2 regions of the Peribacillus sp. 05N428 genome follow, and region 2 is predicted to be linked to the other one. Evidence: riboswitches for the same ligand, from Rfam matches in the RefSeq annotation. Region 2 holds a riboswitch; the other holds the start of a gene.
The links. Region 2 has a riboswitch for S-adenosylmethionine ahead of metK (methionine adenosyltransferase). Riboswitches for the same ligand answer to the same signal wherever they lie in the genome.
Positions count from the first base shown of each region.

Region 1: linked by a shared signal. The riboswitch ahead of AC1DIV_RS20635 (methionine ABC transporter ATP-binding protein) and the one ahead of metK (methionine adenosyltransferase) in region 2 are both predicted to bind S-adenosylmethionine.

Region 1 covers NZ_JBFTMS010000026.1:13,517-17,952, forward strand. The annotation lists gene AC1DIV_RS20630 (methionine ABC transporter permease) at 1-593, opposite strand, end outside; gene AC1DIV_RS20635 (methionine ABC transporter ATP-binding protein) at 615-1,631, opposite strand; SAM riboswitch class I at 1,891-2,002, opposite strand; gene AC1DIV_RS20640 (GNAT family N-acetyltransferase) at 2,120-2,596, opposite strand; gene AC1DIV_RS20645 (nuclear transport factor 2 family protein) at 2,690-3,025, opposite strand; gene AC1DIV_RS20650 (amidohydrolase family protein) at 3,446-4,436, opposite strand, start outside.
Region 2 covers NZ_JBFTMS010000042.1:33,025-37,460, forward strand. The annotation lists gene pckA (phosphoenolpyruvate carboxykinase (ATP)) at 1-1,160, opposite strand, end outside; SAM riboswitch class I at 1,590-1,752, shown strand; gene metK (methionine adenosyltransferase) at 1,916-3,109, shown strand; gene AC1DIV_RS24920 (gamma carbonic anhydrase) at 3,628-4,146, opposite strand; gene AC1DIV_RS24925 (alpha/beta hydrolase) at 4,357-4,436, shown strand, end outside.

The sequences.
Region 1 (4,436 bases), on a different contig from region 2:
ATGATCACGAGTGCCGCTACTGTGACAATCATCGTCATCGTATCGAACCTTTGATAACCGTAAGCCAAGGCTAAATCCCCGACCCCGCCTGCACCGACGGCACCTGCCATCGCCGTAGATCCAACAAGCCCGATTGTCGCTGTTGTAAATGTCAGGATCAACGAGCTAAGTCCCTCGGGAATCAAAAAGTGGTAAATGATTTGCCATGTTGTCGCCCCCATCGCCTGAGCTGCCTCGATGATCCCTTTGTCCACTTCCAACAGTGAGTTTTCCACAAGCCGGGCAATATAAGGAGCCGCGTAAAAGATAAGCGGAACAATGGCCGCATTCGTTCCGATCGCACTGCCGACAATCATTCTTGTAAACGGAATGAGTGCTACAAGCAAGATGATGAAAGGAACGGACCGCAGGATATTGATGATCGGGTTCAATACATTAAAAATCCATTTATTCTCCAGGATGTGACCCTTTCTTGTAATGACAAGCAGGATACCGAGCGGAAGCCCGATCAATCCGGAAAATATCAATGAGATGGCTACCATATAAAGTGTGTCACCGAAAGCTGTCGACAGCTGCTCTGCCGTTATTTCCATTCCCCAAAGCGTATTACCCATTTATACTTGCACCTCCTGGACGAGAATCCCCTCATCTTTAATATATTGATAAGCCTTGTCGACCTCATTTTTGCTCCCCGTCACTTCGATGATCAAATTCCCGAAAGGAGTTTCCTGGATTTCAGAAATATTGGCTGATAAGACACTTAAATGAACATCATATTTCTTCGAGATGGTTGAAAGTAAAGGAGTACCCGAAGTAGTTCCAATAAAATTAATTTTCCAAATAATCGGGATATGGGACCCTATGCTTTTTAAGAAACTTTGTGGAATTTCGTCATGTATGACCGTTCTCACGAAGTTTTTTGCAATATCCGTTTGCGGCTTGGCAAAAACTTCGAAAACCGAACCTTGTTCAACAACGCAGCCGCCCTCCATGACCGCTACCTTATTGCAAATTTCCCGAATGACAGACATCTCATGAGTGATTAGCAAAATGGTGATATTGTATTCTTTATTAATTTTTTTTAAGAGCTGCAGAACTGCACTCGTTGTTTGTGGATCCAATGCCGACGTAGCTTCATCACACAATAAGATCGATGGATTCGTAGCCAACGCCCTCGCAATGCCGATCCGCTGCTTTTGCCCGCCGGATAATTGTTCCGGATAACTCTTTGCTTTGCTCGATAAGCCAACGAACTCCAATAGCTCGCCTACACGTTCTTTGATTTCCTTAGCTGGAGTTCCCGATAAAACCAGCGGCATGGCAATATTATCAAAAACAGTTTTTGAGTTTAGTAAGTTGAAATGCTGAAAGATCATCCCGATTTTTTTCTTTTCTGCCCGTAATTCCTTCGGGCTTAATTTGGTTAAATCCTTGCCCCCAACAACCACCGAACCATCTGAAGGATGTTCAAGCAAATTGACCAACCTGATCAACGTACTCTTTCCGGCCCCGCTATAACCGACTACCCCGAATATATCCCCCTTTTCCACTGTCAAATCAATGCCCTTCAAAGCCTCGACAGTCTGTTTCTTTGTTTGATAAACCTTTTTAACACCTTGAAACTCAATCATCCAATCTCCCCCCATGCTGTTTATTTGTACGAATTCCTTATCCAGAGAGAAGAGCTTTGCAACGCTTCATAATGATAGGGTTAAATTTTCGAAATTCACGAGTAAAACTGCAAAATTCACGAGTAACTGCACCAATTCTCCAAATAACCATATACATTTTGAATAAACAAAAGAGGCCTCTTCCGTCATCAGACAGAAGAGGCCTCTTTTAGACATAAAAAAGAGTAAACTCTTAAATTAATTATCTAAGAAAAGCTCCTTCTTATCTTTCAAACTTTCGTCCGTTGGAATTAGCACAGTATTTTTACAAAAGTAAAAACCCGCTGCCGAGGTATCATAGGGCCAAGTCCCTCCACATCTCTTGATAAGAATTAACGTTATATTTAATTATGTCCTTCACTATATATTCTAATTTCGCTAAAGTCAACCATATTTTTCATCGCTATAAATAGTTTCACAGTATAGTGAATCGATACTTTTTAATTATATTAATATAATGATTTACTCATTCTCCATACAGGGTATTTTTCATTTTCTTCCCTTATCTTCACCATGCCTGAATTCGTATATAAAGAAATCGCCCTTTGATTATCCGGAGAAACCCTTAGATGATATTCGGTTACATTAAATTGCCTGAAAAAGTTTTCTGCGTAGCGAACCAATTCCTTGCCAAGGCCTTTACTGCGGTATTCGGGAATAAGATAAAATAGATTCACATAGCCAATTTCAGTTCCTTCATACTCCCGAATTTGAAGTTCCATTTGTCCAATCGGTTCTTGGTCCTTTTCAATGATCACCTGTCCATCCGGAAATTTGCGGACCCTTTCTTCCATTCGTTGCAGATAGGCATGTTCATCTCCAAAACCAGCATCAGTTCCAAAACTTACAACAAAGGAATCTTTCCGGAAATTAATGATAGTATCTTTATCTTTGTCCGTATCAATGGTCCGAAAGATCAACTTCATCCACCCCTATCATTTTAGTGAAATAGTTTTCATGCTAGGAAAACTCATGTACCTTTCAAAATTTAAAAACTTTCTTTTTCATAAAAAAAAAGCTTAAAGGAGCCCTTTTGTTTTTGTACCTTGATGAAAAAACATTTGCCATCTTCCATTCGCACATTTCCAGATTGAACTTCTTAAGGTATGTTCCAGCTTATCTTCATCAAAAATCCGGTATGTAGTTAGCACGGTATCATCAGACAATGGATGCATCTCAAATTGACTTAATGTCATGTTCACCGCTCCGGCTCCCTCTTGCCCCATAAAATCGCTTTTTGACCATATGTTACCCGAACTGCCGAACTCAAAGAAATCATCTTTCAATAAGGATGAAAGCACTTCTGGAGATGTACGAACTTCAGATTTTAACAATTTCTCCTCCAGCTGATACAAATGCTCTTTTAATAATTAAGATTCCCTGTCCATTCATCTTGTCCTCCTTTTTCAACCATTTCCCTCGAAGAAACGAAATAGGAAAATCGTGAATAATTAATACGTAGATTTTCAGTAATTCATGAACCATGCGATTTAAGTTTTTTTATCCAGCTGCTTGCTGATTAGCAGTTGGCTCATCTTGCGGTCAGCGGCATTTTCTCGTTTTTAACCGTTTTTGCCGTCCCCATTATATTACTATTTTTAGCTGGCTTACTTCGTAACTGGACTCACAACAGATTTCTAAGTAAACCATTTATTCCACAATACTAGCGGCCATTCCTTTTTTACCTCTAAATATTTACTCCCGCAACCCATAAAAAAAAGGAGCTGCAAATGGCAGCTCCTTTCTTTGGGCATCCGGTTGTTCTCCCATCAGTGTTATCGTGATAGGGTTCCTTGCAGACGATTGGTTTCGGCGATTACTTTTTCTTCATCGATCGTTAAGCAGCGGCCATCTTTCACGACCATTTTGCCATCGATGTAAACATCACATACGTCATTTCCGCGTGCTGCATAAAGCAGGTGCGAATAGGCTTCACTCAGTGGCTGCAGGTGTTCTTTGTTATATGGGTAAATGGTGATGAAATCTGCTTTTTTACCAGCTTCCAGTGATCCTGTGTGACCCATGCCTATCGCTTCGGCACCCATTCTTGTGGCCATGGCGAGTGCTGTTTGTGCAGGGAATTTTGTGGCATCCTTATACATTCCTTTTTGCAGTAATGCGGCTGTCCTCATTTCTTCGAACATATCGAAGTTATTATTGGAGGCGACGCCATCTGTTGCCACTCCCACTTTAATGCCTGCATCAAGAAGGCTGACAACATCTGCTATCCCAGATCCGAGCTTCAGGTTACTGATTGGATTATGGGCAACGCGAACATCATGCTGTTTTAGGATCGCCCGCTCTTCATCATTAAGGACCACTCCATGTGCCATGACGGTAGGCTGATCGAACAGGCCTAGACGGCGAAGGTGCTCGACAGGACGGGATCCGTAACGTTTTTCGATGTCGAGGATTTCAAAGTCCGTTTCCGATACGTGGATGTGCACCATCAAATCATTCTCTTTTGCAATTCGTGCACTTTCCATGATTGCTTCAGGTGTGCAGGCATATGGGCTATGCGGTGCGACCATGGTAGTCAGGCGGCCATCGGCAAATGCTTTATAGTTTTTTGAAAACTGCTCAGCCCCCATGAGGTTCGCTTTCTGGTCTTTTTCGATACCCAAGCTGAAGATCGTATAGGAAAAGGCTCCGCGCATTCCTGTTTCGCCTATCGTCTCCATGACAGCACCTGCATCTATTCCATTAGGATTGAACATATCCGAAAATGTCGTGGTTCCTGATTTCATCATTTCCATAATGCCTAGC
Region 2 (4,436 bases):
TCCGGAGAAGTTACGCCTCTTTCAGTACCAGCCAATTTACTAGTGTATCCGCTTAGGAAGTGGAACATTGCCTGTTCTTTGGAAAGCTTGCTGATTGGAGGCAGAACGCCTGAAGCATCAGCTGTTAAGAAAATGATTGTATTTGGATGTCCTGCAATACTTGGGTTCACGATGTTATCGATCGCTTGCATTTGGTAAGCAGCACGAGTGTTTTCAGTCAATGAACTGTCATCATAGTTCGCTACACGCGTATCCGGATCAACAACAACATTTTCCAATACAGCACCAAAACGGATTGCGTCGAAAATTTGCGGTTCTTTTTCACGTGAAAGGTTGATCGTTTTCGCATAGCAGCCGCCTTCGATGTTGAATACGCCATTAGAAGACCAGCCGTGCTCGTCATCGCCAATCAATTTACGGCTAGTGTCTGCTGATAAAGTTGTTTTGCCTGTACCGGACAGTCCGAAGAATAAAGCGACGTCCCCTTCACGTCCTACGTTAGCAGAGCAATGCATTGGAAGGATTCCAGCCTCTGGAAGTAAGTAGTTCATGATCGAGAAGATCGATTTTTTCATTTCTCCTGCATATTCCGTTCCGCCGATCAGGATCGTACGGCGTTCAAAAGAAACGATGATGAACGTTTCGGATGTAGTTCCGTCCACTTCTGGGTCCGCTTTGAAGTTAGGTGCAGAAAGGATCGTGAATTCAGCTTCGTGACCTCTCAGTTCCTCTTCGTTTGGACGGATGAACAAAGTATGGGCGAAAAGGTTATGCCAAGCATATTCATTAACAACACGGATGGGAAGACGTGATGATTCGTCTGCACCAGCGAAACCTTTAAAAACAAAAATCTCTTCTTTTGCTTTTAGGTAGTCAACTACTTTATTATATAGTTTATTGAACACATCTTCGGAAATCGGTCGGTTCACGGGACCCCAATCGATTTTATCTTTAACTGATGCTTCTTCCACGATATATTTATCTTTAGGTGAACGACCGGTATATTTGCCAGTTTCAGCTTTTACCGCGCCGGTTGATGTTAAAACGCCTTCATTTCTGCTAAGTACTTTTTCGACCAATTGAGGAACTGATAGTTGAGTTTGCACATTGTTTCCTGTTAATAATTGGTGTAACTCATTAGAAACATCTACAGAATTCATATATGAGGTACCTTCCTTTGTTTGAGTTTTTAGATTACAATTAGTATAACACATTCATTTAATTAGTCTATACTATTTCTTTTAATTTGTGATTATTTTCAGCTAGCCGCATTAATCATTTTAATCCGGCAGGAACCGATTCAGGATAATCGCATATACTTTCATGAAGAAAATTTTATTTAAATAGGAAGTTAGTAAGCAATATATGTCTAATGGGAAAGTCAGGATGTCGTTCCTTTTCGATGTTCAATACTTTATTATTAATGGCAATTTACAACATTTCTATTCGTATTTTGTGTTGTAAACCCCTCTAGGACGTTGTATCAACATGTTTTTTCAAATGAACGCCATTCTGGGTGGAAATGTTCTTTTTAGAAAAGCATTGACAAATTCCAGCCAGATACGATAATATCTTAAATTGTACGGATTCTCTTATCCCGAGTTGGTGGAGGGACAGGCCCTTTGAAACCCAGCAACCTGCCATATTGAACTTGACTCCAAGATCGATCGCCGAAAATAAAGCGAAGGTCTTCAAGGAATAGTGGTGATGGTGCTAACCTGAGCAAGGTAAAAAACCCTTGAACGATAAGAGTGAAAGGATAGAAGACAGAGTTTTAAACCTTTCCTCATTTGCCAGGGAAGGTTTTTGTGTTTTTTATAAGTAATTCTGTGTCTATAGTTGAAACTAATGAGGGAAACGAGTTCCGTAAAAATCAGGCTTATGCCTACAACATACTAACTTCCAAGGAGGAAATATGATGTCAAAGAAACGTCTATTTACTTCTGAATCTGTTACAGAGGGCCATCCGGACAAAATTTGTGATCAGATTTCAGATTCCATTTTAGATGCTATCCTAGCTAAGGATGCAAATGCACGTGTTGCGTGTGAAACTAGTGTAACTACAGGTCTTGTACTTGTTGCTGGTGAAATTACAACGTCCGCTTACGTGGATATCCCGCGTATCGTTCGTGATACGGTTAAAGGAATTGGCTACACACGTGCGAAATACGGTTTCGATGCTGAAACTTGTGCCGTTTTGAGTTCCATTGATGAGCAGTCTGCCGATATCGCAGCTGGTGTCGATAAAGCATTGGAAGCTCGTGAAGGAAACATGTCAGATGAAGAAATCGATGCAATCGGTGCAGGGGACCAAGGTCTTATGTTCGGATTCGCTTGTAATGAAACAGAAGAGCTTATGCCGCTTCCGATTTCATTGGCGCATAAACTTTCATTCCGCTTGACTCAAGTTCGTAAAGATGAAACTCTTGCTTACCTACGCCCTGATGGTAAAACACAGGTAACCGTGGAATATGATGAGAATAACCGTCCTGTACGTGTAGATACAATCGTCATCTCTACACAGCATGATGCAGAAATTACGCTTGAACAAATTCAAGCCGATCTAAAAGAACATGTGATCAAAGCTGTCGTTCCAGCCGAGTTGATCGATGCAGATACTAAGTACTTCATCAACCCGACTGGCCGTTTCGTAATCGGCGGACCTCAAGGGGATGCTGGTCTTACTGGACGTAAAATCATCGTTGATACTTATGGCGGATACGCTCGTCACGGCGGCGGTGCATTCTCTGGTAAGGATGCAACTAAAGTTGACCGTTCTGCTGCATACGCTGCACGTTACGTTGCGAAAAACATCGTGGCAGCCGGCCTTGCCGACAAAGCGGAAGTTCAATTGGCATACGCAATTGGTGTGGCAGAGCCTGTATCGATCTCTATTGATACGTTCGGAACTGGTACAGTTAGCGAAGAAGTCCTTGTTGACCTAGTTCGCGCAAACTTCGACCTTCGTCCAGCTGGAATCATCAAAATGCTTGACCTTCGTCGCCCAATCTACAAACAAACAGCTGCATACGGACACTTCGGCCGTACAGATGTCGATCTTCCATGGGAACGCACGGACAAAGCAGAAACATTAAAAGCACAAGCGTAATTCATATAAAAAAAGGTGTCCCGCTATTAGCGGGGCACCTTTTTTATGGATTAACTTAGCCGTCTGCGGGAATAATTCAAGAAATCCCAAAGAAATTCAACTTTAAGGGCCATACTCGTGAGTTAGAGCGATTTACTCGTGAGTTTTGAGCAAATACTCGTGAGTTTGGAGCAAATACTCGTGAGTTTCAGCAATTTACTCGTGAATTTGGAGCAAATACTCGTGAGTTTCAGCAATTTACTCGTGAATTTGGAGCAAATACTCGTGAGTTTCAGCAATTTACTCGTGAATTTGGAGCAATACTGGTGAGTTTCAGCATTTACTCGTGAGTTTGGAGCAAATACTCGTGAGTTTCAGCAATTTACTCGTGAATTTGGAGCAATACTCGTGAATTTCAGCGATTTACTCGTGAGTTTGGAGCAAATACTCGTAAGTTAGGAGCAAATACTCGTGAATTTCAGCGATATACTCGTGAGTTGCGTTCAAATACTCGTAATTTTCAGTCAAGTGCTCGTGCATTACTTTATTCGTTCCGCCGTTTTATAGTATTGGCCTTTTTCGGCGTATTCGCGTACGATGCGTTCCATATCCTGACGATCTTCTTCGTTGATTTCGCGGATGACTTTAGCTGGACGTCCGAATGCCAACATGTTCGGTGGAATGACTTTGCCTTGGGGAACGAGACTGCCGGCACCGATGAAAGCCCCTTCGCCGATTTCGGCTTCATCAAGTACAATCGATCCCATGCCGATTAAAGCTCCTTTGCGGATTTTACAGCTATGTAATATGACCTGATGGCCAATGGTTACTTCATCCTCGATGATCAATGGATTATTTGGGCTTTGGTGCAGGATGCTGTTATCCTGTATACTGACTTTTTTTCCGATGATGGTTGGGGATACATCACCGCGAATGACGGAATTGAACCAGATTGATGTTTCGTCACCAATTTTGACATCACCTGTGACGACAGCATTTTCAGCAATATAAGCGCTTTCAGCAATTTCAGGTTCTTTGCCTTTATACGGATAAATAATCATTTTCAATCATTTCCTTTCCGAAGTGAATGTTTTTATGTATTATTTTAATATACCGTATGCAAATACACTTGGCTATTTATAATAGCAATGTACAACTTGTTAGATTTCTTTTTTGTCGAAAATCACGAATATGGTTATAATTTATATATATTATTTCAACTATCATGGATCGTACACAACAAGTGAAAAGTGAAAGGGGGATTTCGAATGTGGAAATGGGAGACAGAAGGAGACGCAAAGGGCGTCATTGTCATCATTCATGGGGCAATGGAACATCACGGACGTTA